3 regions of the Bradyrhizobium sp. 179 genome follow, and region 1 is predicted to be linked to each of the others. Evidence: predicted binding sites of a transcription regulator. Region 1 holds the regulator's gene; each other region holds the start of a gene.

The links. Region 1 encodes LexA, which represses DNA repair genes until DNA is damaged. Its sites were predicted from a motif close to TGTTCNNNNTGTGTTCNG; they were not measured.
Region 2: recA (recombinase RecA) is a predicted target of LexA. The motif match lies at 2,418-2,435, and genes of this name have one in related genera.
Region 3: IVB12_RS25915 (DUF3072 domain-containing protein) is a predicted target of LexA. The motif match lies at 8,299-8,316, and genes of this name have one in related genera.

What each region holds. Positions count from the first base shown of each region.
Region 1 is NZ_JADPJR010000009.1:192,952-203,475, reverse strand. Features, by position in the region: partial or broken gene IVB12_RS02790 (ComEC/Rec2 family competence protein) at 1-788, shown strand, start outside; gene IVB12_RS02785 (hypothetical protein) at 929-1,363, opposite strand; gene lexA (transcriptional repressor LexA) at 1,931-2,632, opposite strand; gene glp (gephyrin-like molybdotransferase Glp) at 2,810-4,021, opposite strand; gene IVB12_RS02770 (hypothetical protein) at 4,243-4,449, opposite strand; gene IVB12_RS02765 (HAD family phosphatase) at 4,608-5,231, opposite strand; gene IVB12_RS02760 (alpha-hydroxy acid oxidase) at 5,248-6,381, opposite strand; gene IVB12_RS02755 (S41 family peptidase) at 6,701-8,038, shown strand; gene IVB12_RS02750 (EAL domain-containing protein) at 8,121-10,524, opposite strand, start outside.
Region 2 is NZ_JADPJR010000028.1:26,281-36,804, reverse strand. Features, by position in the region: gene IVB12_RS05825 (hypothetical protein) at 1-144, opposite strand, end outside; gene IVB12_RS05820 (hypothetical protein) at 148-1,134, opposite strand; gene recA (recombinase RecA) at 1,238-2,326, opposite strand; gene IVB12_RS05810 (DUF2798 domain-containing protein) at 3,663-3,920, opposite strand; gene IVB12_RS05805 (hypothetical protein) at 4,458-4,703, shown strand; gene IVB12_RS05800 (hypothetical protein) at 4,700-4,954, opposite strand; gene IVB12_RS05795 (hypothetical protein) at 5,062-5,355, opposite strand; gene IVB12_RS05790 (PaaI family thioesterase) at 5,726-6,190, shown strand; gene IVB12_RS05785 (pyrroloquinoline quinone-dependent dehydrogenase) at 6,236-8,230, opposite strand; gene IVB12_RS05780 (hypothetical protein) at 8,286-8,510, opposite strand; gene IVB12_RS05775 (hypothetical protein) at 8,664-9,068, shown strand; gene IVB12_RS05770 (hypothetical protein) at 9,178-9,510, shown strand; gene IVB12_RS05765 (YeeE/YedE family protein) at 9,567-10,034, opposite strand; gene IVB12_RS05760 (YeeE/YedE family protein) at 10,040-10,468, opposite strand.
Region 3 is NZ_JADPJR010000108.1:209,511-220,034, reverse strand. Features, by position in the region: gene tkt (transketolase) at 1-18, shown strand, start outside; gene fba (class II fructose-bisphosphate aldolase) at 31-1,116, shown strand; gene IVB12_RS25955 (form I ribulose bisphosphate carboxylase large subunit) at 1,148-2,608, shown strand; gene IVB12_RS25950 (ribulose bisphosphate carboxylase small subunit) at 2,619-3,026, shown strand; gene cbbX (CbbX protein) at 3,125-4,054, shown strand; gene rpe (ribulose-phosphate 3-epimerase) at 4,051-4,788, shown strand; gene IVB12_RS25935 (hypothetical protein) at 5,001-5,213, shown strand; gene IVB12_RS25930 (Do family serine endopeptidase) at 5,471-7,012, shown strand; gene IVB12_RS25925 (hypothetical protein) at 7,288-7,650, shown strand; gene IVB12_RS25920 (DUF6496 domain-containing protein) at 7,657-7,977, opposite strand; gene IVB12_RS25915 (DUF3072 domain-containing protein) at 8,068-8,262, opposite strand; gene IVB12_RS25910 (hypothetical protein) at 8,378-8,599, shown strand; gene IVB12_RS25905 (hypothetical protein) at 8,617-8,784, shown strand; gene IVB12_RS25900 (hypothetical protein) at 9,002-9,244, opposite strand; gene IVB12_RS25895 (hypothetical protein) at 9,339-9,596, opposite strand; gene IVB12_RS25890 (hypothetical protein) at 9,737-9,958, shown strand; gene IVB12_RS25885 (HWE histidine kinase domain-containing protein) at 10,049-10,524, opposite strand, start outside.

The DNA of each region.
Region 1 (10,524 bases):
GTTCGGCCTGCTCGCGGCTCCCTTTGGGCTTGACGGTGTGTTCTGGTGGCTGATGGGGATCGGCATCGACTGGATGGTCGCGGTGTCGCGCTGGGTTGCGGCGCTGCCCGGTGCAGTCGGCCGGATCCCTGCGTTCGCCGTTGATCGCGGCAAGCCTCGGGATCATCGTGATGGGTCTGTTGCGCACGCCCTTGCGCTGGTCCGGTGCCTTGGTGCTGCTGGCTTCCATCGCGTGGGGGCTGTCGGTGCGGCAGCCCGATATCCTGATTGCCGGGGACGGCGCCAGCGTCGCGGTGCGGGGCAGGGACGGGCAGTTGCATGTGATCCGGGCGAGCAAGGATGGCTTTCTGCTCAAACAGTGGTTAGCTGCCGACGCCGATCCGCGCGATGCCGGGAGTAGCTCGCTGGCTGACGGCGTGTCGTGCGATGAGTCCGGCTGTGTGACGCCGCTTGCCGACGGTCGGCTGGTCGCGCTTTCCCTGCGCATCGATGCGCTGGCTGAGGATTGCAGTCGTGCCGCGCTGGTGGTCACGACGCGCCCCGCGCCGCCCGATTGCGCGGCGATGGTGGTCGACCGGCAACGTCTCGCCAGCCAAGGCGCGCTGGCATTGACGCAGCGTGGTGACGGCTTTGCGATTCAGGCGGTGAGAGCAAGAGGCACAAGCCGTCCCTGGCTGCCGGCCGGCGCCGGCGAGGGTGATTTCGACGGCAGCCTTGTGCCGAGGACGGCCGCGGCCCGCAACCGGGATGCAACGCCGGCGGAGACCGACCTGCAGGTCGACGATTAGGCGCCGGACGATTAAAAACAAACGCGAAGAGTAGGTCCGGGTCCGACCGGACGTTCCGCAGCATTAAATCTTACCATCTCGCCGGCCTCGGCCGGCGATGGCAATTTCAATCCTGGCCCGACCCCGCGGGCGGGGACGGCTCAGCCAATCGGCAAGCGCGTGATCGTCGACCGGCTATCGGCGACGATCTGCGGCTTGTGCTCGCGCTCGCTGACCGGCTGCGTCACCGGCAATTGCAGCACGGTTGCGCGCTGGCCTTCGACGAGCTGCGTCACCAGCACGTATTTGCCGTCGGGGAATTCGATCGCGTCATGATGGCGGTCGGGTATGTGCGGATCGATCTTGCCGAACTTGCCGACGCGGGAGTTGATGGTGCGCGTCCAGATCCAGCGATTATCGTAACGGACGTTGTCGGCGAAGGCGAGCTCCGTTCCCGGCAGCAGGCAGACGGCCACGGTCGGATCGGCCGCGGAAGCAAAGCCGCGCGTTGAGGTGCCGCGGAACGTTGTCGACACGATCGTCTCGCCGACTTCGGCGGGGCGAGATGCAACGGCATGCAGGCTGTAGTCACACATCGGGTGCTCCTCATTCGAAGATAGCAACCCGCGCCTCCTTCGGAGGCGCAAGCCTCTATCAGAGTGGAAGCACGTAACGCTCTGCTCCGTTGTAGGCAAATCTGCGGCTGGCGTTGCCGGACGCGATCACATTATCTTTCCCGAAGCCATAGGAACAAAGCTCGCTTCAGTGCATTCGGCGGATGCGAGCGCCCGTGGCCTACGGGCGCCGACCAGGGGAATGTGGCCAGCTTCGCCGTGGCTGTCGGTCGATGGCAGTTCGGGCGTTGCGGAAATGCTCGCTCCCTGCGTGCGCCGACTTGCGTGCGTGGTGCTGCAATTGAGTTGCGAATGCTTGCGCGGCCGATCAAGCGATCAGCACGCTGCGAAGGCGCTTAAGGCGATCCTGCACATCGTAATCTCCTAAGATCTCTTCACAAGCGATGAGTGCTTGGGGCCGCATGCCGAGGATGGAGCGCCGGAGAGAGGGGCCGGATAATCTGCGCAAGACCAAAAGACTATCCAGCTGGAGCGGACCGTCGTCCGCTCCAATCGGAATCATTGGTATCGAATGACCGCTAGCTCGTCTCAGTACTTGCGGTACAGCCCGATCAGCTTGCCCTGAATCTTCACCCGGTTCGGCGGCAGGATGCGCACCTCATAGGCGGCATTGGCGGGCTCGAGCGCGATCGACGCCCCCCGGCGGCGGAAGCGCTTGAGCGTCGCTTCCTCGTCGTCGATCAGGGCCACCACGATGTCGCCGGTATCGGCGCTCTCGTTACGCTGGATCAGCGCCATGTCGCCATCGAGAATGCCAGCTTCGACCATCGAATCGCCGCGCACTTCGAGTGCGTAGTGCTCGCCTGAGCCGAGCATGTCGGGCGGCACGCTGATGGTGTGACTGCGGGTCTGCAACGCTTCGATCGGCGTGCCGGCCGCGATGCGACCCATCACGGGCACCGCAACGGGACGCTCGCCCTCGTCCGCGGAAGAACTGGAGCTCGCGCGCACCTTGCCGAGATTGCCCTCGATGACGCTCGGCGTGAAGCCGCGGCGGCTGCCGGCGGCGGCCTGGAGCTCGGGCAGCTTGATCACCTCGATGGCGCGGGCGCGGTTGGGCAGGCGGCGGATGAAGCCGCGCTCCTCGAGCGCAGTGATCAGGCGATGGATGCCCGATTTCGAGCGCAGGTCGAGCGCATCCTTCATCTCGTCGAAGGAGGGCGGCACGCCGCTTTCCTTCAGACGTTCGCTGATGAACCGCAGAAGCTCGTATTGTTTGCGCGTTAACATCTCGACCAAAGTCCCCCGGTTGATGTCGTTCGATTCCGAGACGCTGAATTGGAGCGGTAGACCGCTACATGCTCGAAACAAATCATGAACGGACACTATATGTTCCATATGTGTTCCGCAACTGCTTAATTTACCGTGAACGCGGCAAAGTTCGCGGAACGCGTGTAGTGGATGCGTTCAGACGGGCAGGCGCAGCACCTCGCAAGGCGAGCCGGCCTCTGCCTTCGGAGCGAACGGTGCGCGGACGAGAAGTGCCTGTGCTGCAGCGAGATTCGCAAGCAGCGAGGAATCCTGGTGATCGACGGGAAGGGCCACCAGCGTGCCGTCGTCGCGCGTCTCCAGATGTGCGCGCAGATAGTCCGCGCGCATATCGTTTGCGTCCACATCGCGGCCGAGCACGGCGCGCTCTTGTCGGTGATGAATCACGGATCGTCCCGACAAGGCGCGAATCAGCGGCACCAGGAACAGGAAGGCGCACACGTAGGATGACACGGGATTACCCGGCAGGCCGATCACGCGCATCCCGCCGAGCCGCCCATGCATCATCGGCTTGCCCGGGCGCATCGCGATCTTCCAGAACGCCATCGCGACGCCTTCGTCCCTCAGCGCCTGCTGGACCAGATCGTGGTCGCCGACCGACGCGCCGCCGCTCGTGACCAGGATCTCGGCGCCGCTCTCGCGGGCGCGGCGGATGCCGGCAGTGGTGGCCTCCAGCGTATCGGCGACAATGCCAAGGTCGATGGTATCGGCCCCCTCGCTGCGGGCGAGCGCGTGCAGGGCGTAGCCGTTGGAATAGACGATCTGGCCGCGACCGGGCGTGGTTCCCGGCATTACCAGTTCGTCGCCGGTGGCGAGGATCGCGACCTTCGGACGGCGGCAGACGGCAAGCTGCGGATGATTCATGGCGGCGGCGAGTGCGAGATCGCGCTCGGTGAGACGGGTTCCCTTGCGCAGGAGCAGGTCGCCTTCGGAGAAGTCGACGCCCGCGGGGCGGATGTGGCGGCCGGCAATGGCGGCTTCCTTGATCGTGATGCGCTTGCCGTCCGCAACCGTGTCCTCCTGGATCACGACTGCGTCGGCACCGTTGGGAATGACGCCGCCGGTGAAGATCCGCACGGCTTCGCCGGGGCCCAGCGTTCCCGCGAATGGACGACCCGCCGCCACCTCGCCAATCAAGGTGAGCGCACTATCGAGCTTTGTTGCATCGCTCGCGCGCACCGCGTAGCCGTCCATCGCCGACATTGCTTCCGGCGGCTGTGTGCGCAGCGCCGCGACATCGCGTGCGAGCACGCGATGATAGGCCTCGTTGAGGGAAACCATCGCTTCAGGCAGCGGCTCCGCACCTGCCAGCACCGCGGCAAGCGCGTCAGAAACCGGCATCAAGGCCAAGGGCGGAAACTCCTGCTGAGCATATCGGCAATGGGCGGCGAAAGTTCTAGCCGAGTGCAGGCGTGAGGCAAAGGCGCCGACAGGATGATTTATCCTGCGTGATCTCCGTCATGAAGAATCGTGCGCAGACCGGTCACGGCATGATCCGGAAGGCGAGACAGACCGGTACGAGGATAGCCATGGCGAGGACGACAAGGATGAGCGCCACGGCCAGCATCGGATCAACTCTGCGTCTGTTCGCCCGAACTGACGCCGGCTGTCACGTCCGGAGCTTTGGGGCTTTGATCCTTGTCCGGCAGCGGATCGGCCTGCGACTTTAGGTCGGCGGCCTTGCTGATCAGCTTGGCGGAGAGGCGCGAATCCGAGGTGGTCTTGGCGAATTCGAGCAGCAAGGAGGCTTGCTTTGTGAGGTAGGCTTTGCCCAGCACGAGAATAAGTCCGATGTAGACGTCCCAACGGACTCATAGAGTCCGGAGGGAGGTATTCCGTTCCCGGAACTCTGTACAAAAATGTACAAAGTGAATTGGTCCCTACCCGAGCGGATTTGGGTGCCCGGAACCCGACCCGATCCGGTCGGCATCGGTGGTCAAATTCCCAACGCTAGCAAGGCCTTGCCGACATCACCGGGCGAGGTGACATGCACCGCCGTCAGTCCACGCGCTCGCGCCCCCTCGATGTTCTCGGCAAGGTCGTCGAAGAAGACGATTCGGCTGGCTGGCAGGCCGATCGCCGCCACGACATGATCGAACGCCTCTGCATCCGGTTTGCGCAGGCCGATGCTGGACGACAGATAGAGCTCGCGGAAATGCCCGAGCACCCCGGCATATTCCTTCGAGAAATAGTCGACATGTGGCCGGTTGGTGTTGGAGAAGGCATATAGCGGCACCTGCTTCGCCGCGCGCGGCAAGAGCTCGGCGATCTCAGGCATCTCGCCGGCGAAGATCGCGTTCCATCCCTCCAGAAATTGCGCGTCGGAAATGCCGATCCCGAGCGATGAACGCAGCGATTGGAAATAATCCTCGTCGCTGATCTTGCCGACCTCGTGCAGCCGGTAGGCCTCGTCACGCACATAGCGTGCGACGATGGCCTCGGGCTGGCAGCCCGCATGCCCCGCCCAGCAGGCGATCGCCTTGGAGAAATCGATATCGAGCACCACGCGGCCGAGATCGAACAGGAGCGCATCGGCGCTACCGGGGGAGAGTGAGGTCATCGCGTTCTTTCACTTTTCAGTATCGGTAGGGCTCGTGGTCGAACAGCGGGAACGCGCTGAACACGCTCGGCGCATTCGTTGCGGTCGCCTGATGCAGGCAGGATTTGTCGACTTCGGCGAACGAGGTGGCACCCAGGAGGCCGAGGCAGCGCAGCACTTCGTCCTCCAGCAGTTCCAGCATTCGCATCACGCCTGCTTCGCCGGCCGCGGCCAGCGCCCAGCATTGCAGCCGGCCGATGCCGACGATGTCGGCGCCGGCCGCGATCGCCTTGACGATGTCGGTGCCGCGGCAGAAGCCGCCATCGACCATGATCTTGGCGCGGCCCTTCACCGCCTCGACGATTTCAGGCAGCACATGCATGGCGCCGCGGCCGTGATCGAGCTGACGGCCGCCATGGTTGGAGACGTAGATCCACTCGACACCGTGATCGATCGCGATCTGAGCGTCCTCGGCGGTGGCGATGCCCTTCAGGATCAGTGGGATCCTGAACTTGTCCTTGATCATCTTCACCGTCCGCCATTCCAGACCCTTCTGGAAATCGCCGCCGGTCGCGCGCAGGCGGCTTTCGCGAACGTAGCGCTTGGCGATGTCACGTTCGCGACGGCTGTAATGGGCGGTGTCGACAGTCAGGCAGAACGCGGCATAGCCGTTCTTCTCGCTCCGGCTGACGACATCGGCGACGAAGGCATCGTCGCCGCGGACATAGAGCTGATAGAGCCGCAGCGCGTCGGGCGCGGCCTCGCCGGTCTTCTCGAGCCCCGGCTCGGACACCGAGCTCAACATGTGCGCCGCACCGAAGGTGCCGGCGGCGCGCGCGACGCTTGCCGCGCCATCGGGATCGAAGATCTCCAGCGCACCGACGGGGGCGAGCACCACCGGCAGCCGCATCCTGCGGCCGAACTGCTCGACGGAGCCGTCGACCTTGCGAACGTCGCGCAGCACGCGCGGGCGGAAGGCGATCTCGTCCAGCGCCATGCGGTTGCGGCGCATCGTGGTCTCGGTCTCGGCAGCGCCGACGATGTAGTCCCAGGCATTCTGGTTGAGGTTGGCGCGCGCCTTCCGGATGAACTCGTGCAGGTTCTGGAACGGCTCGTTGCTGGCGCCGAGTTCGACGTTCCTGTCCGGCCGGATGCGGGGCGCGTCATTCATTGTTGTCCTCCCGAGAATTTGAAGTCTTGTCGCCATCGCCTAGCGTGTCCGGCCCTCCAAAACCATCCTAAAATCGCATAGCTGCGAGGCGTGGGCGGCCGACCGATGCCGCGTTGCGCGAAGCGGTTTCGGAACGTTGCCAAAAGTTTAAGCCGAAGCGAAGGGATTTCGCCGGCGTACCGCCGCCGGCCTTCCAGGCGGCCTTGAAGAAACCAGAATGGTGTTGTGAGAGGTGACCTGGATCGCCATTTGCATGGCGGCTTCCAAGCCCGAGAGATAAGCCCTCAACAGAACCGCTAAGCAAAAGGCCAGCCTATCCATGCGGAAAACCCTGCTGTTCCCCCTGGGCGCGCTCACGGGAGTGTGTCTGACCCTTCTGGTAGCCAGTCCCCACGGCAGCGTGTGGGCGGCACGGGCGGCGGCGAGCGCGGACGATGCCTATTCCCAGCTCAATCTGTTCGGCGCAGTGTTCGAGCGGGTCAAGGCGAACTATGTTGAGAAGCCCGACAATGCCAAGCTGATCGAAGGCGCGATCACGGGCATGGTGACCTCGCTCGATCCGCACTCGCGCTACATGAATGCCAAGGCCTGGACCGAGATGCAGGAGACCACCTCCGGCGAGTTTGGCGGGCTCGGCATCGAGGTCACGATGGAGGATGGCCTCGTCAAGGTCGTCTCGCCGATCGACGACACGCCGGCCTCGAAGGCCGGCATCATGTCCGGCGACCTCATCAGCAAGATCGACGGCGAGGCCGTGCAGGGCATGACGCTCGAGCAGGCCGTCAACAAGATGAAGGGGCCGGTCGCCACCAAGACCAAGCTCACCATCGTGCGCAAGGGTGCCGACGCGCCGCTCGACGTCGCGATCACCCGCGAGATCATCCATGTGCGCCCGGTGCGCTTCCACGTCGAGAATGGCGACATCGGCTATATCCGCATCACCTCGTTCAACGAGCAGACCACCGACGGCCTGAAGAAGGCGATCGCGTCGGTCTCCAAGGAGGTCCCTCCGGAGAAGCTCGCAGGCTATGTTGTGGACCTGCGCAACAATCCCGGCGGCCTGCTCGACCAGGCCGTCTCGGTGTCGAGCGCATTCCTCCAGCGTGGCGAGGTCGTCTCGACCCGCGGGCGCAATCCGGAAGAAACCCAGCGCTTCACCGCGCATGGCGGCGATCTCACCAAGGGCAAGCCGCTGGTGGTTCTGGTCAATGGCGGCTCGGCGTCGGCTTCCGAGATCGTGGCCGGCGCCCTGCACGATCACAAGCGCGCGACGATCATCGGCACGCGCTCGTTTGGCAAGGGCTCGGTGCAGACGATCATTCCGCTCGGCGCCGGCAACGGTGCGCTGGCGCTGACCACGGCGCGCTACTACACGCCGTCGGGCCGCTCGATCCAGGCCCAGGGGGTCGCGCCCGACGTCGAGATCCTCCAGGACGTGCCGCCCGAGCTGAAGGGCCGGATGGATACCATGGCGGAGTCCCAGATGCGCGGGCACCTGTCGGCCGCCGATGGCACTGAGCAGACCGGTTCCCAATCCTACGTCCCGCCGGAGGAGAAGGACGACAAGGCGCTGCATGCGGCCTATGACTTCCTTCACGGCGTCACCGCGAATGCCGTCGCCGCCAAGCGCGCGACGAAGGCTGCGGTGCCGAACTAGACCTGACGGCCTTCAGACATGGATCGCCCGGGAGCGGATGACCGCTTCTGGGCGATTTCGTTTGCGGCGCAGTCTTCGAAGCCTAACCGGCCTCGCGGCGTCGGCTCTCGCTGCCTTCGCGTCGGGCGAGACGGCTGCGATGCAGCGCGAACAGCTCCAGCATCTTGTCGGCCGGTTTTGCGGCGCTGAAAAGATAGCCCTGCATCTCCGAACAACCGAGCGCCCGGAGCAGACGCTGCTGCTCTTCGGTTTCGACGCCCTCGGCCGTGGTGGTCATGCGGCGGGCGCCCGCTAAGTTGACGACGGCCTGGACGATGCTGGCGGAGCCGTCGGGGCCGGCGATGTCTTCGACGAAGCAGCGGTCGATCTTGATCTTGTCGAAGGGGAAGCGGTGCAGATAGCTCAGCGACGAGTAGCCGGTGCCGAAATCGTCCAGCGCGATGCGCACGCCGATGGCGCGAAGCTGGTGCAGGATCGCCAGCGCTGCTTCGTCGTCGCGGATCAGCACGGCCTCGGTGATCTCGAGCTCGAGCCGGCTAGCCGGGAGGTTCGAGGCGGCCAGGGCCGCCATGATCTTGAGCGCCAGCGTGCCGCTCTTGAATTGCACTGGCGAGACGTTGACGGCGAGGCGGATGTCGTCGGGCCAGTTGGCTGCGTCCCGGCAGGCGGTCGCCAGCACCCACTCGCCGATCTCGTTGATCAGGCCGGTGTCTTCGGCAATCGGGATGAACTCGGCTGGCGAGACCATGCCGCGCTCGGGATGGCGCCAGCGCACGAGCGCCTCGCAGCCGGTGATGCGGTCATCCTTCAGGCCGAGGCAGGGCTGGTAATAGACCTCGAGGCCGCCATGGGCGATGGCGTGACGCAGGTCGATCTCGAGCTGCCGCCGCTCGCGAACCTTAGCGTCCATATCCGGCTCGAAGAAGCGATAGGTGCGGCGTCCGGCGGCTTTGGCGGCATACATCGCCATGTCCGCGTTCTTCAGGATCTGATCGAGCACCTCGCCGTGTTCCGGCGCCAGCGCAATGCCGATGCTGGCGTCCGCGGTGAGATGATGGCCCATGCAGTCGAAAGGGGTGCGGATGGCCTGGAAGACCCGTGCGACGAGATCGTTGACCTGGTCCGGCGAGGTCACCGCGCTCTGCACGATGGCGAATTCGTCGCCCCCGAGCCGGGCCACGAAATCCGCCGGGCCGGCACAGCGGCGCAGGCTCTGCGCGATCGACTTGAGCAGCTCGTCGCCGACGAGATGGCCAAGCGCGTCGTTAACGCCCTTGAACTCGTCAATATCGATATAGTGCACCGCGATCTGTTCGCCTTCAGTGATGGCGGCCAGCTCTTGCCGCAGATGCTCGTGGAACATGGTGCGGTTGGGCAGATCGGTCAGCGCGTCGTAATGGGCGAGGTGGGTGATGCGCGCCTCAATCCGGCGGCGCTCGGTGATATCCTCATGCGTCGCCACCCAACCGCCGTCCGCAAGCGGCTCGTTGACGATCTGGATCGAACGGCCGTCGGAGGTGTCGACGACCATGGCGTTGCGCACATGGACGCCGCTCAGTACGCGCGCAACGTAGTCGTCGACATCGCCGGTGAACGAGCCCGTCGCTTTGCGATGGGCGATGATGTCGTGGAAGCTGCAACCGGGCTTCACGGTCGCAGCCGACAGCCCGTACATGTCGATGTAGCGTTGGTTACAGATCACGAGCCGCCGCTCGGAATCGAACAGCAGAAGGCCCTGAGTCATGTTGTTGACGGCGCGGTCGAGACGCTGCATTTCCAGCATCAGCCGTTCCCGCGAGAGGCGGTGCTGCTCCAATAGCTTGCGCACGATCGCGATCAGCACGCCCGCGATGGCGAGCGCAGAAGACGCGGCGACCGAGATCAGGATCCTAATCTGCTCGCGCCAGTCCGTCAGGGCCGCCGCGCGCGTCATGGTGGCCATGATCAGGATCGGGAAGTGGGGCAGGGCACGGGAGGAGATCAGCCGGTCTTCTCCGTCGACGGGGCTCACGAAGCGGCCGGCGAAGTGATCGAGCCCGAAAACCCTCTGTTGCGAGAACGGGCCGGTTTTGAAATTCCGTCCCATCAATTCGCTGGAAAGCGGATAGCGGGCGAGCAGCGTGCCGTCTCGATGCAGCATCGAGATCGTCGCGCCTTCGCCGAGCACGACGGAAGCGAAGAATTTCTCGAAATTAGCGGGCTCGATACCGCGCCCGACGACGCCCAGGAACTCGCCGTTCGGCCCCAGGATCTTGCGCACGATCAGGATGGTCCAGGCACCCGAGATGCGACTGTGCAGCGGCTCGATCAGCACGTCAGGCGAATGCGGATCGTATTTGAAGGTGCGGAAATAGGCGCGATCGGCAACGTTCACTTTCGGGGCGGGCCATGCCGTCGACGAGTTGACGAGATTGCCTTCGGCGTCGATGACGTTGACCCCGCCCATGTAGGGCAACGCCTCGATCTTCGAGCGCAGCATCCGGTGG
Region 2 (10,524 bases), on a different contig from region 1:
CGCAAAGAACGCCTCGAGTTCGGCATCCGACGGCAGCGGTCCCCAGACCAGCCGACGCTCGATCGCAATGACGAGATCGGCGAGACCGGCGCGTTGTATCCCGCCGGCAGTGGACGAGTCTGTTGTCACAATGAACCGCGTCATGCCTCAGGGCCTCGTCAAACCAGGGCCGTACCGCCACAGCCGGTCGTTGGTCAGATGCGTGCCGCCCCACCAGCGATCGATCGGATTGTGGCGGCTGAAATCATCCTGATGGGCCAGGACGGCTTTACCGAATTCGGTCAGCGAAAGGCGGCTGCGCAGATAGACTTTATGCCGAGCCCTCAAATTCTTAAGGTCGATTGTGCGCAGTTCCTCGCCCAAACCGGCCACTGCGGGATTGGGGCCGAGCGCCCGCCCCTCGAGCAACCAAGCCAACTCGGTCTCTCCGAACACGAACGTGCGCCGATGCGAGCGCAGGTGAAACAACGAATTCGTGTTCGCAAACCCTCTGGAAAGAAGTTCCAGAAATCGCATCTCCGTCGCACCAAGCCCTGTCGAGGGTGACGGCAGTTCTGGCAGCAGATTGAGCAAAGCCGGCCTCAGCATCGGTAATGCACTGAGGTCGCTGTGGAGGAGATTGACGCAGCTTTCCGGTGTCGGTTCGCAATAGGCCCGCCACGCCGCCTCGGCGGTCCCGAATTCCCTGGCAGAGACATTAAAGGCGGGAATATGCGACGCAGACTTTCGCAGGTTTTCGCCCCTCATCGCGATCAGATCGTCCACCACAAGGCGCACTTTGAGTTTTTGCGCCGGCCAGGAATGAGATCTGAGGTGATCGAGCAGCCAAATAAGTTGCAACTGATCCTCGGGATTTGGATCGAACCAGAGTTCGATCGCATCGTAAGGTTCGCAGAAATCGACAAGCGACAGATCTTTGCGACGACTCATGGCGCGAGGCCAATGGATGCCCCAGTCCGACCAGTGATCACCCGGCCCAAGACTCTCCGAACGTGCCGCAAAATAGGCCGCACGCATTTCAGGTGGAGGCACGGGTCCCCACTGAAAGCGAAACGAGAACATTATGACGAATTCGGCCAGTCTCGATCTTGCGAGAGCAAAGCCCGACGAACTGGTCAGGACCAGACGCTTCATCACACTACCGATCACGACAACGCAAAACGAAACGGGCGCTGACGACGTCGGCAACTCAACGTCCTCAGCGCCCGCTCCTCGCGAAAATTCTTCGCGGTAAGTCTTACTCCTCCGTCGGCTCCTCGCCGTCGGCGTCGCGCTCGGGGGTGCCGGCGAGAATCTGCTCGGCGATCAGGCCGGAGTTCTGGCGGATCGAGGTCTCGATCTTGGCGGTGATGTCGGGATTGGCCTTCAGGAACGCCTTGGCGTTCTCGCGGCCCTGGCCGAGGCGCTGGCTGTCATAGGAGAACCAGGCGCCGGATTTTTCGACGATGCCGGCCTTGACGCCGAGATCGAGGATCTCGCCCATCTTGGAGACGCCCTCGCCGTACATGATGTCGAACTCGACCTGCTTGAACGGCGGCGCCAGCTTGTTCTTCACCACCTTGACGCGGGTGGTGTTCCCGACGACTTCGTCGCGCTCCTTGATAGCGCCGATGCGGCGGATGTCGAGGCGGACGGAGGCGTAGAACTTCAGCGCGTTGCCGCCGGTCGTGGTCTCGGGCGAACCGTACATCACACCGATCTTCATGCGGATCTGGTTGATGAAGATCACCATGGTATTGGACTTGTTGATGGAGGCCGTGAGCTTGCGCAGCGCTTGGCTCATCAGGCGGGCCTGCAAACCCGGCAGCGCATCGCCCATTTCGCCCTCAAGCTCGGCCTTCGGCACCAGCGCTGCGACCGAATCGATCACCAACACATCGACCGCGCCGGAGCGCACCAAAGTATCGCAGATCTCCAGCGCCTGCTCGCCGGTGTCGGGCTGCGAGATCAGGAGCTCATCGATGTTGACGCCCAGCTTGCGGGCATAGACCGGGTCGAGCGCGTGCTCGGCGTCGATGAAGGCACAGATGCCGCCCTTCTTCTGCGCTTCCGCCACCGTATGCAGCGCCAGCGTGGTTTTGCCCGAGGATTCCGGCCCGTAGATCTCGACGATGCGCCCCTTGGGCAGGCCGCCGATGCCGAGCGCGATATCGAGCCCGAGCGAGCCCGATGACACCGCCTCGATGTCCATGGACCGGTCGTTCTTGCCGAGCTTCATCACCGAGCCCTTGCCGAACTGACGCTCGATCTGGGAGAGCGCGGCGGCCAGAGCTTTACTCTTGTCCATGGAAGATCCTTCGACGATACGCAAGGCAGTGGCGGACATTGGGTCGTGCTCCTTATGGCGAGGATTCGCTAGGGGGACAAACGATTGAGATGCGGGCCGGCAATAAAAGCAATGTACCCCATTTGTTCTAGGTTCGCAATATGTTCTTTCCGAGAGTCCCTAATTCACTCACCGCCTGAATCGAAAAGGGGCCGCCTTTCAGCGACCCCTTGCCGGTTACAATCTCGTTTCGGGATGAAATGCCAGCCCCGGCGGGAGCCATCGTACCGGTACCCCGATGCCAAGTGGATTCCGGGCAACTACCGTTCGTATCACTGTCCTATCTGCCCAGGATCTCTCGCTTAGCCGTCACAATCCTTAATCCTGAGGCACCGAACCTTTTCGCGGTCTATGGCCTTCTTCGGGAGGAGACTGCACCTCCGGAGCCTCTGCCATGACTGAAGACGCACACCGAGACGTCATCGGGCGCAATCCACTCCTGAGGCCGCGCAGGAGGAGAGATGATCAAGTTCGAGCGCAAGGAGAACGCGTTCCGCAAGAAGGACCGCGACGAGCGCGCCGCCGAGCTGCGGCTGCCCTGGGACGAGGTCAAGCTCCACTAGCGCTCGCCAGGGCCCGCTGCGCACGGCTGCCGTGAACCCGAGGGAACCAACATCGCGCGTCGGGGTGCGCTTCTCGCTCGATTAAGGTGTCACATACCTCCGGTAAGTCATTGATGGAATGACGAAATCATCCCAGAGCCTACTGTGCATGGGGTTGTTTTTCCATTTTTGAAAGACAAAGCGCCGGTTCATCATCGGCAAACCGCGACGATACGGACCCCGGTCGCTCCCGCACCTGCGCTTGCGCTGCCTTACAGCACCGCCAGCAGCACGAGGCTGATCACCAGCACGACGAAGCCAGCCGCCGTCGCGGCGGCGAATGACCGCTCTACGTTATCCATGATGCCACCCCGTTGCCGCCGCGCCACGTTCCCCCATGGCCGCGCCGGACGGTGTGGAATCTTGCCGACCCGTGTGTCGCCAGTTGTGCGGCCGGATGTCGAAATTGGGACGGGCGCGGGGCCAGTCTGCGGCCTCGCGACCGCGACTTTCACTGACACCCGTCAGGCGCGTGTCAGCCTGATCGCCTATTCTCGTCGTGCTCGGTGGACCAACACTGGGCCTCCATACCCAGCCGACGACCCCGCTCCCCCGAGCGGGGTTTTCTGTTTGCGGCCCATGGACGAAGGCGATTGCCGACGCGGCTTCGATTTGGCCCTGTCAGGCTGTCGTAAGCCGAACCGGCTAGGGTCGCTTGGCTATGGTGTTGCAGCCCAGCACCTCAGCCTCCAATAACTTTCTCCCCGCTTGGCTCTCCCCAGGCGGGGTTTTTTTCATGCCTGCCGGCCGGGTCGCAGGTCCTTCTCCTCGCGCGTCAGCCGCAGCGAGACGGCGCGGATCGCGGGCGCAGCCAGCAGCACGATCGGCAGCATCGCGGCCCATGCGATCAGCCACGAAACCATCCAGTGCCCGAGGAAGGCCATCGCGCTCCCCGCGGGAACGCTGGCGATGCCGGCCGCGATCAGCGAGGTCAGTCCGGACTGGATGATGCCGAAGACGAAATGGGAGTAGCGGCGGGGAATGCCGAGCATGAGGCGCCCATGGTTTGCCTGCCGTCATGAGGCCAAGCAAGGCACATGCCGTCGGCGCGATGGACTCCGTGGTTCTCCGACCATGAACAGAGTTCCCTTCCCGCGCGCGAGGCCACGATGGGTTTACCGGCAGATTTTGCTTGTCCCCCGGAATATGACGGCGCCCAACATGCTGCAGGCATGGAAAGTGAGTCATGGGAGGTGACCATGAATCACAGGGGTGTCGAATTCACCGTCGCCAGGACGGCAATTCCCGGAATCTGGCACTGGCGATTCCGCATCGGTGAGCAGATCAAGATCGGCCGAACCTCGATTTGTTGGCGATTCGACGGGTGCAGCTGCGCATCGACCGCGAGCTCAAGGCGATCGAGCGCAAGACGGCCTGAGCAAGACCGCCGGTGAGATCAAGCGGCTAGTGCGGCGCCTCGCCAGGGGCGTATCCCGTAGCCGCCCGGAATTGATCTGATCGGGGTTTGGGATTGCACTGCGCGCCCGTGGCCTTGGGGGTTGGGCCGTCACGCGTGATCGGTGCCAGCCATGCCGCTCTACTTCTTTCGAATCCGGAACGGCCGTTATTCCGGCTGCGCGGACCAGGCGAGCGAATTTGCCGATCGCGACTCGGCCTGGAAGGAGATGACCAGCGTCTGCGCCGACATGGCCGCCGGGATCGCCCGCAAGCTCCAGGAAAATTCCGAATGGCACATGGAGCTGCTGGACGAGGCCAAGGAGCCGGTATTCCGGATCCGCATCGTCGCAGAAACGCTCGAAAAGGTGAGACCCTAATCCGCGCTGGGCAGCCGCCGCATGGTGAATTCGATGTCGCCGCCGGGCAATTCGCGCCAGCTCTCGACCGCGCTCATATAGCCCGCCTTGGGGTAGCGGGCGAAGAAGGCCTCCGCCCTCGCCCGTGCCGCTGCGCGTGGCAGCGTGAAGGTCTCGCGCAGATAGCCGTCGCCGGTCGCGTGGTCCGGCTTGCCGCCCATCTTGCGCCGGCGCGCCATCCGTTCGGCGAGATCCCGCGGACGATCGGCCATGTCCCGCCCTCCTCTACGCAAATACGCTCTTGCGAGATGTAAGAGGCCTGTGGGGCAAAGAGGAGTCCCCGGCCGGAGGCGTCCACCGCCTCCGATCGGCGGAAAGGTCAATTGGCAGCCGTGCCGGATTTCTTCTTCGGCGCACTGGTCGCGGCCGATGCCTTCGGCGCCGCCGACTGCTTCGGCGGATCGGAGCGCATGCCGCCCCAGGGATCGTTGGAGGCCTTGGAGTCCGGAATCTTCTTCAGCGTTTCCTTGTAGGCCTTTTCACGTTCGGCTTCCGCAGCCTTCTCCTCGGGGCTCTTGCTCGGACCGTCCTGCAGCAAATTGAGATTGGGCATTTGCGCATAGGCCGGTCCCGCCAGCACGGCCAGCACCGCGGCCATACGGAAAAGCTTCATCATTCGCTCCTTGATCATCCACGAAGCGCGGATCGCCCGCGCCTTGTCGTCCTTGTGGCGGCCGACCGCAAGCTCAGGGCCGCATAGCCGCTAGATCCGGTCCGATCTGCATGATTTCGGCGCATGTAGCCAGTCGTCCCAGATCGGGCCGCATCTGGTGCAGCCGTTCAGCGCAAGGGCGAGCGCGGCCAGACAAAAGACCAGGACACATCGACGCAACATCATCCACCCTACCCAAGCAAGGCCATCATATCGGGCAAAGTCGGGCATTTTCAAGCCGACGCGGCCGGCAGCAGACCGGGTGACTTTGCCGCGCCGATGCGCGCAGAATGAGACCAAACATCCGGCAACAATGGAGGGAACGACAGCAATGCAAACGCAGCCAGACGTCGAGTTCGGCATCACCGATGCGCAACGCATCCTCGGCGAGGTCTTTGCACCCTGGGTCCAGGATCTCGACCTCTCGGTCGAGCGCATCGAGCACGCACAGCCAGCGAATGCGCCGGACTGGCAGCCGGGCGCGCTCTTGCGCATGCCGTTCTCGGAACGGCTGTGCCGGAACGGCGGCGTGGTCTGCGGCCAGGCGCTGATGGCGCTCGCCGACACCGCGATGGTGATCGCGATCCTCGCCGCCAATCGCGGCTATCGTCCGATGACCACGGTCGACCAAACCACGCATTTCATGCGCGCAGCCTCCTCGTCGGACGTGCTGGCGGACGCGCGCGTGGTGCGGCTCGGCCGCACCATGAGCTTCGGCCGCGTCACGCTGCTCTCGGCCTCCGACAACAAGCCGGTTGCGATGGTGTCGAGCGCGTTCGCGATGCTGCCGGGGTGAGCACGCGCGATGTGAACGATAGTTCGCATCGCCTCCATAACACGATCATGATCGCGTGACACGACGGCGGTGGCGCCAGCGCAGGCCCGTGATCACAAGCGCGACGACCGCGAGCGCGATGGCTGAGAACGCCGCAAGAAAACGTCCACCGGGACGATCGACGGTGCGTGACCACAACGATGGCCCCTCGCCCGGCCGCGCCAGACGAAACGCAACGACGCTGTCGCCGATCGACGTGCCTGCCTCGGAGTGGCCGCCGGCGCCGATCGCGACATATTGCTCCCCCTGCCAGAGATAGGTCATGGGGTTGGCGACGCCCGGGACGGGCAACCGGCCCTGCCATAGCTCCCTGCCGCTCTGCGCATCGAAGGCGCGCAAATAGGCGTCCATCGCTCCGGTGAAGACGAGCCCGCCTGCGGTGACCGCGAGCCCGTTGACGAGCGGCGCGCCCCAGGGCAGCGGCACGCCGAGCGGCGCAAGATCCTCGGTGGTGCCGACCGTCGAGCGCCAGAGGATTTTTCCGGCCTTCAGATCAACCGCGACCATCTCGCCCCATGGCGGCTTGTTGCAGAGCAGGCCGAGCGGCGACGTCACCATGGCGCGCGTCATCGCGAACGGCGTGCCACGCTGCTGGCCGAAATCGTGACCGGGCGGCGGATTGAACCCGACGGCGTCCGCGCGCGGAATCAGCTTGATGAGATGAACGGCGCGGCTGGTGTTGGCGTAGAGGACCTGGCTGACCGGATCGAAGGCCGCACTGCCCCAGTTCACCCCGCCACCGGTGAACGGAAACAACAGCGTGCCCTGCACGGAAGGCGGCGTGAACAGGCCCTCATTGTGAGCCTCCGCGAATTGGCGCTCGCAGGACGAGCGACGCAGTGCAGGTATTAGCGAGAGCGCATCGTCGGTCGAGATCGTCTGCGACGTTAGTGGCGGTACATGCGTCGGGAATGGCTGCGTTGGTGATAGCGCCTCACCTTCCGCGCCGCCCTGCGGCACGGCGCGCTCCTCGACGGGCCACACCGGCTTGCCGGTGTCGCGATCGAGCACGAAGACGAAACCCAGCTTGGTCGGCTGGATCACGACGTCGCGCTCGCCATCACCAATGTCGAGGCGCGCCAGCGTCGGTTGCGCCGGCAGATCGTAGTCCCAGACGTCGTGATGCACGGTCTGAAAGGCCCATACGAGCTCGCCGGTCTCAATCTGCAGCGCGACTACCGAATTGGCGTGCTCGTTATTGCCCGGCCGCCTACCGCCCCAGAAATCCGGCGAGGGCGACGACGTCGGCAGGAACACGAATCCGCGCCTGTCGTCGACCGACATCGGCGCCCAGACATTGGCGTGACCGGCTTCGATGCCATCGCGCTTGAGCGGCTCGAAGGTCCAGCGTGGCTGGCCGGTTCGCGCATCGAACGCACGCACCTGGCCGCTCGGCGCGTCGACGCGGCGGTTGTCACCGATTGCAGACCCGACCACGACGACACCGCGGCCGACCGCCGGCGGCGAGGTGATCTGGAATTCGCCCGGCCATTCCAGGGTCATTCCGATATCGAGCTTGATCTGCCCGCCATTGCCAAAACCGGCACAGGGAACGCCTGTCTTCGCATCGAGCGCGATCAGGCGGACGTCGTTCGTGCCCATGAAGATGCGCGCGCGGCAGGCAGCATCCGGCGGCGCCGTGTCGTCGACCCAATAGGTGACGCCGCGGCAGACATAGCGATTGGCCGGCCGCTGGTTGATCGCGATCTTCGGATCGTAACGCCATTTCTGCACGCCGGTGCCGGGATCGAGCGCGATGACCTCGTTGAAGGGCGTGCAGAAGATCAGGCTGTCTTCAACGAACAGCGGCGTCGCCTGGAATTTGGTTCGCCGCATCAGCTCGGGCGCGCGTGCTGTGAGATCGCCCGTGTGATATTCGAAGGCGCGGACGAGTTGGCCGATATTGCCGGGCGAAATCTCCCGCAATGGCGAGAAGCGCGAGCCGCCGGGATCGCCGCCCCAGCTCTCCCAGGCGAAGCATGGCGGCACGGCAAGCAGCAGGAGCGTAACGAATGCGACCGCAGCGCGCAGGTGGATCCGCAACGCCCGCCCCGTTCTATTTCGGCTTCTTGGTGGGCTCGCCAGGGCGGGCCCCGCCCCACGGATCGTACTTTTCCTTGGGCTCGGGAATGCGCTCGAGCGCAGCCTTGTAGGCCTTTTCGTCGATCTTGGGTTTGGTGTCAGCCGGCTTTGCACCCTCACTGGGCTGGCGCCGGCCCTGCGCCTCCGCCGATCCAGCCGCCAGCGCCAGCACCGCGGCCGCGATGACCAAAATCCTCATCCGTGCAATCCCCCTGATGTGGGATACAAACTAGCCCGCAATCCCGTATTCGCAAATGCCCCGGTTTCCGCGTCTTCAGCAAATTTTGAACGGAGCGGACTTCGCCGGATCGCATTCGTGCCTATCTGTTGGCCCGCAGGGGACCTTCAAGGGATGTTGCGGATCATTGCTCATGCGGCGCTGCTCGCCGGCGCGCTCGCGCTCGGTGCCTGTGGCTTTGCCGACAGCCGCGCGCCGGTGCCGGAGTTCATGCGCATGAAGGAGGCCGAGCAGCCGCCGCCCGAGCCGCCCCCGGACGTCAAGCGCCTGGTGCGCGAGCAGATCGACGTCGTCTTCCTCGCCACCTCCTATCCGCGCGAGGTGCACGTCGCCCCGCCTCATCGCGAGCTGCGAGGGCCGGGCTGGACGGCCTGCGTCCGCGCGCAGCTCACCTCCGCGACCGGCACGCCGCTTGGCGCCCAGACCTACATCGTGACCATCAACGCCGGAAAGGTCGTCGACCGCCGGCGGGCGGACGCCGACGACATCTGCGGGACCGAGACTTACGAGCCGATCTAGGAACAAATCGCTGTAACGAAGCTGCGGTTCCGGGAAAAACCAGCATCGCGGACGGGAACGATCACCGCCTCCCCTTCTTGTTACCGCCGAGGGCAGTTTCGAGGAGGACATGATGAGGATGTTGACTATTGCGCTGTTGGCGGGTGTCGGTGCTTTGGCAGCCGCATCGGGTGCGAAGGCTTCCGATATCTATACGAGCAGCGAGTACACCAATCCGGATCTCGTCCAGCAGGTACGACTTGTCTGTGACGACGCTGGCCGCTGCTATCGGACGCGCGGCGGTTCGCGCGTGATCGTGCGGGATTCCTATAACTACATGCCGCGCGAGCGCTATTACGAGCGTCGGACCTATCATCGCGATTGGGATGACGGACCGCGCGCCGGCGTCGGCATTCGCGCACCTGGCGTCAGCGTCGGCGTCGGTGTCGACGACCGCTGGTAATCCATGAACGCTTGATGGCCGGGACCGGACGAGACGACTCGCCCGGTCCCTTCATATCAGGTTTCGTGCGGATCGGCCGGCGTCATGACGCGCGCCCTCGATGGCAAATGCGCGGTGAACCGCGCAAGCAACATGCCGGCAAACATCGCCGCGGCGAAAATGAGGGCGGAGCTCGAGCCAAATCCGAGCGCCGTCAGCGCCGGTCCCGGGCAGAACCCCGCCAATCCCCAGCCAATGCCGAAGATCGCCGGACCAACCACTATTCTCCGATCGACGTCTGCTCGCGTGGGAAGATAAAATCGCTCGGCGAAAAATGGACGTCCCAGCCTCAGGACGCGATTGAAGCCGACGAAAGTCACGGCCACAGCGCCGGCCATCACGAACGCGAGGCTCGGATCCCACGTCCCTGCCGGGATGCCGGCGGCATCGAGGAAATTCAAGACCTTTGCTGGATTCGACATTCCGGAGACGATGAGGCCGACGCCGAAGATCAGGCCGATCGCGAACTGAACGAAAATTGCCATCGCCGTCAGCTCCCGTGCCGCATCACGAAGACGGTCGCCATGCCTGCCGCCATGAAGATGATGGTCGCGACCAGCGAGCGCACCGACAGCCGCGACAGGCCGCAGACGCCATGGCCGGACGTGCAACCGCTGCCCCACACTGCGCCAAATCCCGTCAGTAATCCCGCAACGATCAGCACCGGCGTTCCCGCCAGTATAGTCTGCTCGGGCAGGCCTCCGGTGGTGAATCGAACCAGCACAGGCGCGAGGATGAGACCCGCGACGAAGGCGAGCCGGCCGGGGAATTCGCGATCCTCATAAGGCGGGAACAGCCGCGCCGCGATGCCGCTGACGCCGGCGATTCGTCCCGTCGCCCACATTAGAAGCACCGCGGACATTCCGATCAGCGCCCCGCCCAGAAGCGAAGCCAGCGGCGTGAAAGGTGTGGCGATCATCTTAATCCCTCCGGTCGAGCACCCCTCGCCCATCCGCTACAACCGGCGCAGTGCCG
Region 3 (10,524 bases), on a different contig from region 1:
GCTCGCAAGCGACAATAAGGAGGATTAATCGTGGCTCGTATCACCCTTCGACAACTGCTCGATCACGCCGCCAGCCACGGCTACGCGGTGCCGGCGTTCAACATCAACAACATGGAGCAGGGCATCGCGATCATGCAGGCGGCGGCAGAGGTCGACGCACCGGTCATCATCCAGGCCTCGCGCGGTGCGCGCAGCTATGCCGGCGATTTCATGCTCTCGCACATGATCGACGCGCTGGAGCGGACCTATCCGGACATCCCGCTCTGCATGCACCAGGACCACGGCAATGACGAAGCGACCTGCGCCTCCGCGATCGCCCACGGCTTCACTTCGGTGATGATGGACGGCTCGCTGAAAGCCGACGCAAAGACTGCGGCCGAGTACGAATACAACGTCGCGATCACCCGCCGCGTCGTCGATCTCGCCCACTGGGTCGGCGCCTCCGTCGAAGGTGAGCTCGGCGTGCTCGGCTCGCTCGAGCATGGCGGCGGCGAGCAGGAGGACGGCCACGGCGTCGAGGGCAAGGTCGGCCACGACCAGTTGCTGACCGATCCGGACCAAGCCGTCGACTTTGTCCGCGCGACGAAGGTCGATGCCCTGGCGATCGCGATGGGCACCTCGCACGGCGCCTACAAGTTCAGCCGCAAGCCAGATGGTGACATCCTGGCGATGCGGGTAGTCGAGGAGATCCATCGCCGGTTGCCGAACACGCATCTCGTCATGCACGGCTCATCGTCGGTGCCGCAGCCGCTGCAGGACATGTTCAATCAGTTCGGCGGCGAGATGCCGCAGACCTGGGGCGTGCCGGTCGAGGAGATCGTACGCGGCATCGGAAGCGGCGTGCGCAAGGTCAATATCGATACCGACTGCCGTCTCGCAATGACCGCGGTGTTCCGCAAGGTCGCCGCGCAGGCGCGCTCCGAATTCGACCCACGAAAGTTTCTCAAGCCGGCGATGGATGCGATGCGCGAGCTTTGCCGCGAGCGCTTCGAGCAGTTCGGCACGGCTGGCCACGCGAGCAAGATCAAGGTGGTTCCGATGAGCGAGATGGCGCGGCGCTATCGCGCCGGCGAACTTGATCCGCGCATCGACGCCCGCGAACCGGTCGCAGCCTAGTCGTTCAGAGAGAGAAGAGCAGGAGAGAGTCATGAATGCACACGCAGGAACCGTCCGCGGCAAGGAAAGATATCGCTCGGGCGTGATGGAATATAAGCGCATGGGCTATTGGGAGCCCGACTACACGCCAAAGGACACCGACGTCATCGCGCTGTTTCGCGTGACGCCGCAGGAGGGCGTCGACCCGATCGAGGCGTCGGCTGCGGTCGCCGGTGAATCCTCGACCGCGACCTGGACCGTGGTGTGGACCGATCGGTTGACAGCCGCGGAGAAATATCGCGCGAAATGCTATCGCGTCGATCCGGTCCCGGGCTCGCCCGGCTCCTACTTCGCCTACATCGCCTATGACCTCGATCTGTTCGAGCCGGGCTCGATCGCCAACCTCTCGGCCTCGATCATCGGCAACGTGTTCGGCTTCAAGCCGCTGAAGGCGCTGCGGCTGGAGGACATGCGCTTCCCGGTCGCTTATGTGAAGACGTTCCAGGGACCGGCGACCGGCATCGTGGTCGAGCGCGAGCGGCTCGACAAGTTCGGCCGGCCGCTGCTGGGCGCGACCGTGAAGCCGAAGCTCGGGCTTTCGGGCCGCAATTACGGCCGCGTGGTCTACGAGGCGCTGAAGGGCGGGCTCGACTTCACCAAGGACGACGAGAACATCAACTCGCAGCCTTTCATGCACTGGCGCGACCGTTTCCTCTACTGCATGGAGGCGGTGAACCGTGCGCAGGCGGCCTCCGGCGAGGTCAAGGGCACCTACCTGAACGTCACCGCAGGCACGATGGAGGACATGTACGAGCGCGCCGAGTTCGCCAAAGAGCTCGGGTCGTGCATCGTCATGATCGACCTCGTGATCGGCTACACCGCGATTCAGTCGATGGCCAAGTGGGCGCGGCGCAACGACATGATCCTGCATCTGCATCGCGCCGGCCACTCGACCTATACGCGGCAGAAGAGCCACGGCGTGTCGTTCCGCGTCATCGCCAAATGGATGCGGCTTGCCGGCGTCGACCACATTCATGCCGGTACGGTGGTTGGCAAGCTCGAAGGCGACCCCCACACAACGCGCGGCTACTACGACGTCTGCCGCGAGGACTTCAATCCAACCAAGCTCGAGCACGGGCTGTTCTTCGACCAATCCTGGGCGAGCCTGAACAAGATGATGCCGGTGGCCTCCGGCGGCATCCATGCCGGGCAGATGCACCAGTTGCTCGACCTCTTGGGCGAGGACGTCGTGCTGCAATTCGGCGGCGGCACCATCGGCCATCCCATGGGCATTGCAGCCGGCGCGACCGCCAATCGCGTGGCGCTGGAAGCGATGATCCTCGCCCGCAACGAGGGCCGCGACTATATCCACGAAGGGCCGGAGATCCTCGCCAAGGCGGCCGAGACCTGCACGCCACTGAAGGCCGCGCTCGAAGTCTGGAAGGACGTCACCTTCAACTATCAATCCACCGACACGCCGGACTTCGTGCCGACGGCGCTGGAAACCGTTTGAGGAGATTCACATGAAACTGACCCAGGGCTGCTTCTCATACCTGCCCGATCTGACCGACGACCAGATCTACAGCCAGGTGCAGTACTGCCTCGCCAATGGCTGGGCGGTGAACATCGAGTTCACCGACGATCCGCATCCCCGCAACACCTATTGGGAGATGTGGGGCCTGCCGATGTTCGATCTCCAGGACGCCGCGGGCGTGATGATGGAGCTCGCCGAGTGCCGCAGGGTGTACGGCGACCGCTACATCCGCATCAGCGGTTTCGATTCCAGCCATGGCTGGGAATCGGTACGCATCTCCTTCCTCGTCAACCGGCCACCGCAGGAGGCGGAGTTCGAGCTGGTGCGGCACGAGGTCGGCGGCCGCGCGATCCGCTACACCACGGTACGAAAGCCGGCCGCTCAGGCGTCCGTGTAAGCAATTCCTCTCCGCGCGGAGCACTCCCTGCTCCGTTTCCTTGGCGGACCACTGCTTCGCCGCTTCCTTGCGGCGAAGCTCTTTTCTTCGAGGTGCCGATGCTGGATATTCCCCACGCAACAACCGGACAGAGCGAGACCAACTTCGATCTCCGGAAGGAAGCTGAAGCGGCCGGGATCACCGACACGCTGCAACAGCTCGAGCAGGAGCTGGTCGGATTGAAGCCTGTGAAGAACCGCGTGCGCCAGATCGCCTCGCTGCTGTTGATCGAACGTATCAGGCAGCGGGCGGGATTGGCCTCCGCGCCGCCGACGCTGCACATGTCGTTTACAGGCAATCCCGGCACCGGCAAGACCACGGTAGCGCTGCGCATGGCCAAGATCCTGCATGGCCTCGGCTTCGTGCGGCGCGGGCAGGTGATCTCGGTCACGCGCGACGATCTCGTCGGCCAGTATATCGGCCACACCGCTCCGAAGACCAAGGAAATATTGAAGAAGGCGATGGGCGGCGTGCTGTTCATCGACGAGGCCTATTATCTGCACCGGCCCGACAACGAGCGCGACTACGGCCAGGAGGCGATCGAGATCCTGCTCCAGGTGATGGAGAACCAGCGCGAAGACCTGGTCGTGATCCTCGCCGGCTATGGCGAGCGGATGACGAGCTTCTTCGCCTCCAATCCCGGCTTCCGCTCGCGCATCGCGCACCATATCGAATTTCCAGACTATGCTGAAGCCGAGCTGCTCGTCATCGCCGAGCTGATGCTGAAGGAACGCGGTTATCGCTTCTCGGCGGCCGCGCGCGAGGCGTTCGAAAAATACATCGCGCTGCGCCGGACCCAGCCGTTCTTCTCCAACGCGCGGTCGATCCGCAACGCCGTTGACCGTATCCGCCTGCGGCAGGCCGATCGTCTGGTGTCCGATCTCGACCGCATGCTCGACATCGCCGACCTCGAAACCATCGATCCCATCGACGTCCTGGCGAGCCGCGTCTTCAGCGGCGGCGCCGACGCGCGGAGTGCAAGGTCATGACGAGAGAGGTGATCATTGCTCCTTCAATTCTGGCGGCGGATTTCGCGCGTCTCGGCGAGGAGATCGCGGCGATCGATGCGGCCGGGGCCGACTGGATCCATTGCGACGTTATGGACGGACACTTCGTGCCCAACATCAGCTTTGGCCCCGACGTCATCAAGGCGATCCGGCCGCTGACGAAGAAGGTCTTCGACGTGCATCTCATGATCGCGCCTGTTGATCCTTATCTCGAGGCGTTCGCGAAGGCCGGTGCGGACGTCATTACGGTGCACGCAGAAGCCGGCCCGCATCTGGATCGTTCGCTTCAGGCGATCCGCGCGCTCGGCAGGAAAGCCGGCGTGAGTCTGTGTCCGGCGACGGCGGAGAGTGTCATCGAATATGTGCTCGATCATCTCGACCTCGTGCTGGTGATGACGGTCAATCCCGGCTTCGGCGGCCAGTCCTTCCTCGACTCCCAGTTGGCGAAGATCGCACGGATCAAGACCATGATTGGCAACCGGCCGATCCGGCTCGAGGTCGACGGCGGTATCACGCGCGACAATGCTGCTGCCGTGGCTGCCGCGGGCGCCGATACGCTCGTGGCGGGTTCCGCGGTGTTTCGCGGCAAAGGCGCCGCGGAATACGCGGCCAATATTGCGGCCATTCGCGCCGCCGCCGACGCCAGCTTGCTTCCAAAGCCGCAAGACAGGTCTGCGCAGCGGATGCGCGTAAGCGATGGAGGCCCTGTCCGGTAGACTACGTCATCGATCGCCGCCTCTACGCCTGCCTTGGCGGGCGGCGAGAATTCAGCGTGCGAATCCGCGCCGACTGGAACTTTGGCTCCCCTCCGCATTTGCTAGAACTAACCGAGGCTGGCGCGCGGCGGGCGCAGCAAAACTTTTGCATGACCGCCATCGGCCTGACGCAAATCGGGGCAATAAGCCCTGGGAATGCGAGGGAGGGTCTCATGGAGAACGTACGTCGCTACCGGGCGCTCGCGTCCCTCTGTCGTCAGCAGGCAGCCTATAGGCCGCTCCAGAACTGGGAGCTTCTCGGCCAAGCCGAACATTTCGAATATCTCGCGGAAGTCGAGCTCAAGGCGCATTTCGACGCGTGCAATGCACAAGGCGGCGAGGACGCCCCGGAAGCCGTGGCCTGGAAGTCACCTGCCGCGGCGTGACGGTGGCGGGCCGGCTCGGCTCAATGTCGGCGCGGGCGACCGACAGGCCGACCGTGCGGATCGAGAGCCCGGCCGACATGTCTTGCCAGATCGGGCGCTGAAGCTTCGCGCAGACCGCATCGTCTTCGTTGATCGTCTCGCCGCGCTGGCCGGTCCCCAAATCTTTGCCAAGATTTAATCGCGTGGACGGGACGCCGTAAGGTGGCAACGACCATGTTGGGCGCAAGGCGACAGCTGCTCAACATGGACATCTCGACATGAACGATCGCGTCAATTCCGACATCACCACCTCCCGCAAGATCCTGAGAACGCGCAGGCTCGCGCTGCTCGGCACCGTGGCCGCGCTTGGCGCGGCCGTGCTGGCGGCTGCTCCCGGCGCTTTGCCGTTCGGGATAACCTCCTTCGCCGCGCCGGCGCAGGCCGCCGAAACGGCTGCGACCCCGCCGGGCTTCGGCGATCTCGTGGCCAAGGTCAAACCCGCCGTCATCTCGGTGCGGGTCAGAATTGACCAGAGCAACGACAAGAGCGCGATGCTGCAACAAAACCGGATGGATTCGGACGAAGACTCGCCGCTCGACCAGTTCTCGCGGCAGTTCGGTTTCCGCTTTCCGGGTGGCATGAACGGCATGCCGCGTCAGCGCCGCCAAATGATCACGGGCGAAGGCTCCGGCTTCTTCATCTCCGCCGACGGTTATGCCGTAACTAACAACCATGTCGTCGATCACGCCGAGTCCGTGCAGGTGACCATGGACGACGGCACGACCTATACCGCGAAGGTCGTCGGCACAGATCCGAAGACCGATCTCGCGCTGATCAAGGTCGAGGGCAAGAAAGATTTTCCGTTCGTCAAATTCTCCGACCAGAAGCCGCGCATCGGCGATTGGGTCGTTGCGGTCGGCAATCCATTCGGCCTCGGCGGCACCGTCACCGCGGGTATCGTCTCGGCCAGCGGCCGCGACATCGGCAATGGTCCCTATGACGACTTCATCCAGATCGACGCGCCGATCAACAAGGGCAATTCGGGTGGTCCGGCTTTCGATATGAGCGGCAACGTGATCGGCGTGAACACCGCGATCTTCTCGCCCTCAGGCGGCTCGGTCGGTATCGGCTTCGATATTCCGGCCACGACCGCAAAGCTCGTGGTGGCGCAATTGAAGGACAAGGGCGCAGTCACCCGCGGCTGGCTCGGCGTGCAGGTGCAGCCGGTGACGCCGGATATTGCCGACAGCCTTGGCCTCAAGGAGGCGCGCGGGGCGATCGTCGACAATCCGCAACCCGCCAGCCCGGCGGCGAAGGCCGGCATTGAGGCGGGCGACGTTATCACCGCGGTCAACGGCACGGCGGTCAAGGATTCCCGCGATCTCGCCCGCACCATCGCCACCCTGGCGCCCGGCAGCTCAGTCAAGCTCGACGTCTTCCACAAGGGCGAAAGCAAGACTGTGACGCTGGCGCTCGGCGAGCTGCCGAACGAACGGCAGGCGCAGGGCAAGGCCTATGACGGCAAGGTGCCGCCGGGCGCCGGCACGCCGCGCCTTGGGCTTGGTCTGGCTCCCGCCGGCGATGTGCAGGGCGCCGGCCGGGAGGGTGTCGTCGTCACGGAGGTTGATCCGGAAGGACCGGCGGCGCAGCGCGGCATCCAGACCGGAGACGTCATCCTCAATGTCGGTGGCAAGGCTGTCAGCAATGTCGCCGAAGTCCGTTCGGAGCTGGCGCAGGCCAAATCGTCCGGCAAGCGCAGCGTGCTGTTGCAGGTCAGAAGCGCGGATGCCACCCGATTCGTCGCGGTGCCACTGGCGTAAGGCGAGCTTGGATCGCTTCAATCCAAAAAGGCGGCCTTCCGGCCGCCTTTCGCATTCGTATCCAAGACCCCCCACGGGCCACCGATAACATTCTCGTTAACGGCAGGGTGGGTGACCCGGTTCGTCCGAAAAAGCCGTGTTCGGCCATCAGACTTTCTGGCCGCGCATCTGCTCGGCGGCAATGAAGCCGTGAATCGGGTTTGCGAGCGTGGAACTTCGAACCCCCCGACCGCTTTGTGGAACTGGCCGGTGGTTCGCATTTGATCGGTGCCGACATGGATCGATTGAAGCTCTCGCTGATAAGTACGCTGCTCGTCGCGTGGTTCATCCTGCCGGCAGGAAACGCGCTCGGGCGCGACGATGGCCGCTATGCGAACTCGCCCCTGAAGCCATGGTTCGACAGCCTGCGCAGCCACCTCGGTCCGTGCTGCTCGGATGCGGACGGCTTTGCCGTCTCCGATCCCGATTGGGAATCGCACAACGGGCATTACCGTGTTCGGCTGGACGGGCAATGGGTCGAGGTGCCGGATGAAGCCGTCATCACCGAGCCGAACCGCGCCGGCCGCACCATGGTGTGGCCGGTGAAGACTGCGTTCGGGATTTCGATCCGCTGCTTCATGCCGGGCAGCATGATCTGACCGAGGTCAGCGCGACCGCTTGGTGGATTTGCGCTTTGACGATGCCCGGGAAGATTTCTTGGAAGATTTCTTGGAAGATTTCTTGGCAGATTTCTTGGACGTCTTCTTCTTGGACGTCTTCCGCTTGGAGGCCTTCTTCGGGACTTTCTTGCCCTTCTTGCGTGCCTTCGACAGTCCGATCGCAATCGCTTGCTTGCGGCTCTTCACGCGTCCGCCGCGACCGCCACGTCCGCTCTTCGCGGTACCTTTCTTGTAACGCCGCATCTCGCTTTCGACATCGCTGCCGGAGCTGCGCGAGTAGCGGCGCTTCTTTGCCTTACGTGCCATGCCTTTTCTCCCTTGGCCGAGGAAGAACCGTCGGACACCGGCATGGTTCCGAACAGCACGCCTGCAATGTTCCCGGCGGTGAAGCCAGCCTTAGAACGAATTCGCCAGTTCGATCTCCGCCTCCAGCACCTGGATGCGCCGCGCAGCCTCGGCGAAGGAGAGATCCCGCGCATATTGTGTCGGCTGATACGCTTCTTCGCTCAGCCGCTTCAATCTCAGTCCCTGCGCCCGTGTCATCTGCTCACTAAGAAAAACCCTGGCGTCGTATTTGGCCTGAACCTGCATGTAGCTCCTCCGGTTTGAAAACATGATTTGACTATATGTTCTTATTTTGTTCTAACAAGCCATGGACAACAGAATTAACGAAATTCGGCGTAAAATCAGCGCCTTGAGGTTGGAAATGGCCGAGGTCGAGGCGTCTGTGCGCGATCTCGTCAACGGCGATTGCGACTGCACCGAACGAACTCTGGCGCAGATCGATCTGCGCCGGAAAATCAACCTGCTGATCGATGAATGGAAGGCGGCTGGGGGCGGTGACGTCCTGCCTGACGTCCGCGGCCAGATGCGTCTTCGCTCCGTGAAGAATGTCGACAAGGCGGCGCGCGTGTTGGCCGGTCACTAAGCGTGCGCGCAAGCGACATGCTGCCGATTGTCGATGCCCTCGGACACCTAACGGGCCGCGCTGTGCGGGCCGTGCCGGACGAAATCTGCGGCAACGTTCCTTCGTCCGACGTGATGACGCGCCGGCGCGTGACCGCGATGTTGCGCGAGGCTTTATGCGGCGATCGCTATGCCTGGAAGAGGTGAAGCGGGCCGGCGGCGATACGCTGGTCAGCGCGCCGACCTGTGGCGCTAAAGTAGTAGCGGTTTTCCGAGAAGATGATGCTCAAACAACAATCTGAAGCGCAATGACGGTTCATCCAATCTCATTGCGCTTTATGGCGCGAGGGACTGGATGAATCGTCATCGTGCTTTGGTGAAGGCCCCGCGCTGAACGCGGGACTCTCACGTTACCGCGCAGAGCTCACTTGGTGTTGCTCATGCCACCCTTGTTCGTCATCGTGCCGCCCTGGTCGGAGCCGGGGCCAGAGCCGCCTTGACCGGAGGGATCGGCACCCTTGGAGGACTTGGTGTTCGCGCCCGTGGTCTGCGACGATGACATTGAGGATCCATGTTTGGCCTTGTGCGACTTCGCCTGCGCGGCGAACGGCGCGGCAGCGAGGCCGGTTGCCAACATTGCGGCGAAGGCGAGCTTGACTGTTTTCATATGGAGGAACTCCCTGAGTTAAATTGACGCAGGCGGCCAACTGCCGTTCCTCGCAGGAGTTCCCGACAAAGCTTCCCCTAGGGTCACGCGCGCTTCAAGATTGCTTGTTCTCTTCCAGGATGAACACGATGCCCGTGAGCGTCGCGCCGATCGCGAAGGTCGTCCCCAGTGTGAGAGCGAACCCAAGAGCGGCTTGGCTTCCGCCATGACTCAGCAGATTGGCGACGGCTGGATTGGACAGAATGAGTGTGAGGCTGAAGGCGAGGCCGAGGGCTGCACCCATCATCGCATGTGTCATCAGCTTGATGAGGCCGGTGGGAGAGACCAGGCCCGACGACTTCTTCGCGCGCATGGAACTATGTCCCGATTTGGCCCGCAAACGCGCGCAATAGTCATTGGTTCCATCTGGATGAAGGAATTTTCATCGCCAGCTTCATCCGACGTTCATGCCCGGCTTGCGAACATGAGCGCCATCAACACGGGACATTGGATATGGGCAAGGTAGTCTTTCTGTACCGCTCGCTGGCCTATCGCAACGCGGCCGCAGACATCTTGCGCAAGGCGCGCAAGCTCCCGCGCGGCGCGGAGCGAAGCGCGGCCCGGCGCTACGCGAAGGCGTTGCGTGATCTCGCTCGAACGGAAGCTTGGCTCGAAGGACGCATCGCGCGCGACCCAAGGACGGAGCAGCGCATGACGAACACGGCGTCCGGCTAAAGCTCTCCGTTCCGATTGAGGGAAGCTCTCGATTCTTGGCTTGACGCGTTTTCTTGACGCGAACCGGTCACCACTTCGCTGGAAAACGCTCTAACCGGATGCGCGCTGCAACTCGGCCGCCGCGGCGGCATCAAATTTGCTCGGTGCCGTCGCCGCCGGCTTGCGTGTCAAGGGTACCTCGAGGCGGCACAACAGTCCCTCAGCGCGCCAATCGAATTTCGCCTGTCCGCCGAGCTGGGACTCGACGCTCGCGAGCAGGCTCCGCGTTCCGAAGCCTCGGGATTTCGGCGTCCTGACGAGCGGGCCGCCAGTTTCCTCCCAGGTCAGCGTGAGGAGCTCGTCATCGACCTGCCACCCGATCATGAGCCGCCCGGATCGCGTCGAAAGCGCGCCATATTTTGCCGAGTTGGTGAAAAGCTCGTGCAGAGCGAGCGCGAGTGTCTGGGCAGTCGTCGGCAGCAATTGAACCTCGGGGCCCGCCAACCTGATCTGGCCACTCGGCGAGTAGGGTGCCAGCTCCTCGTCGATCAGCTTGGAGAGCTCGGCTCCCTGCCAGCTCGACAGCG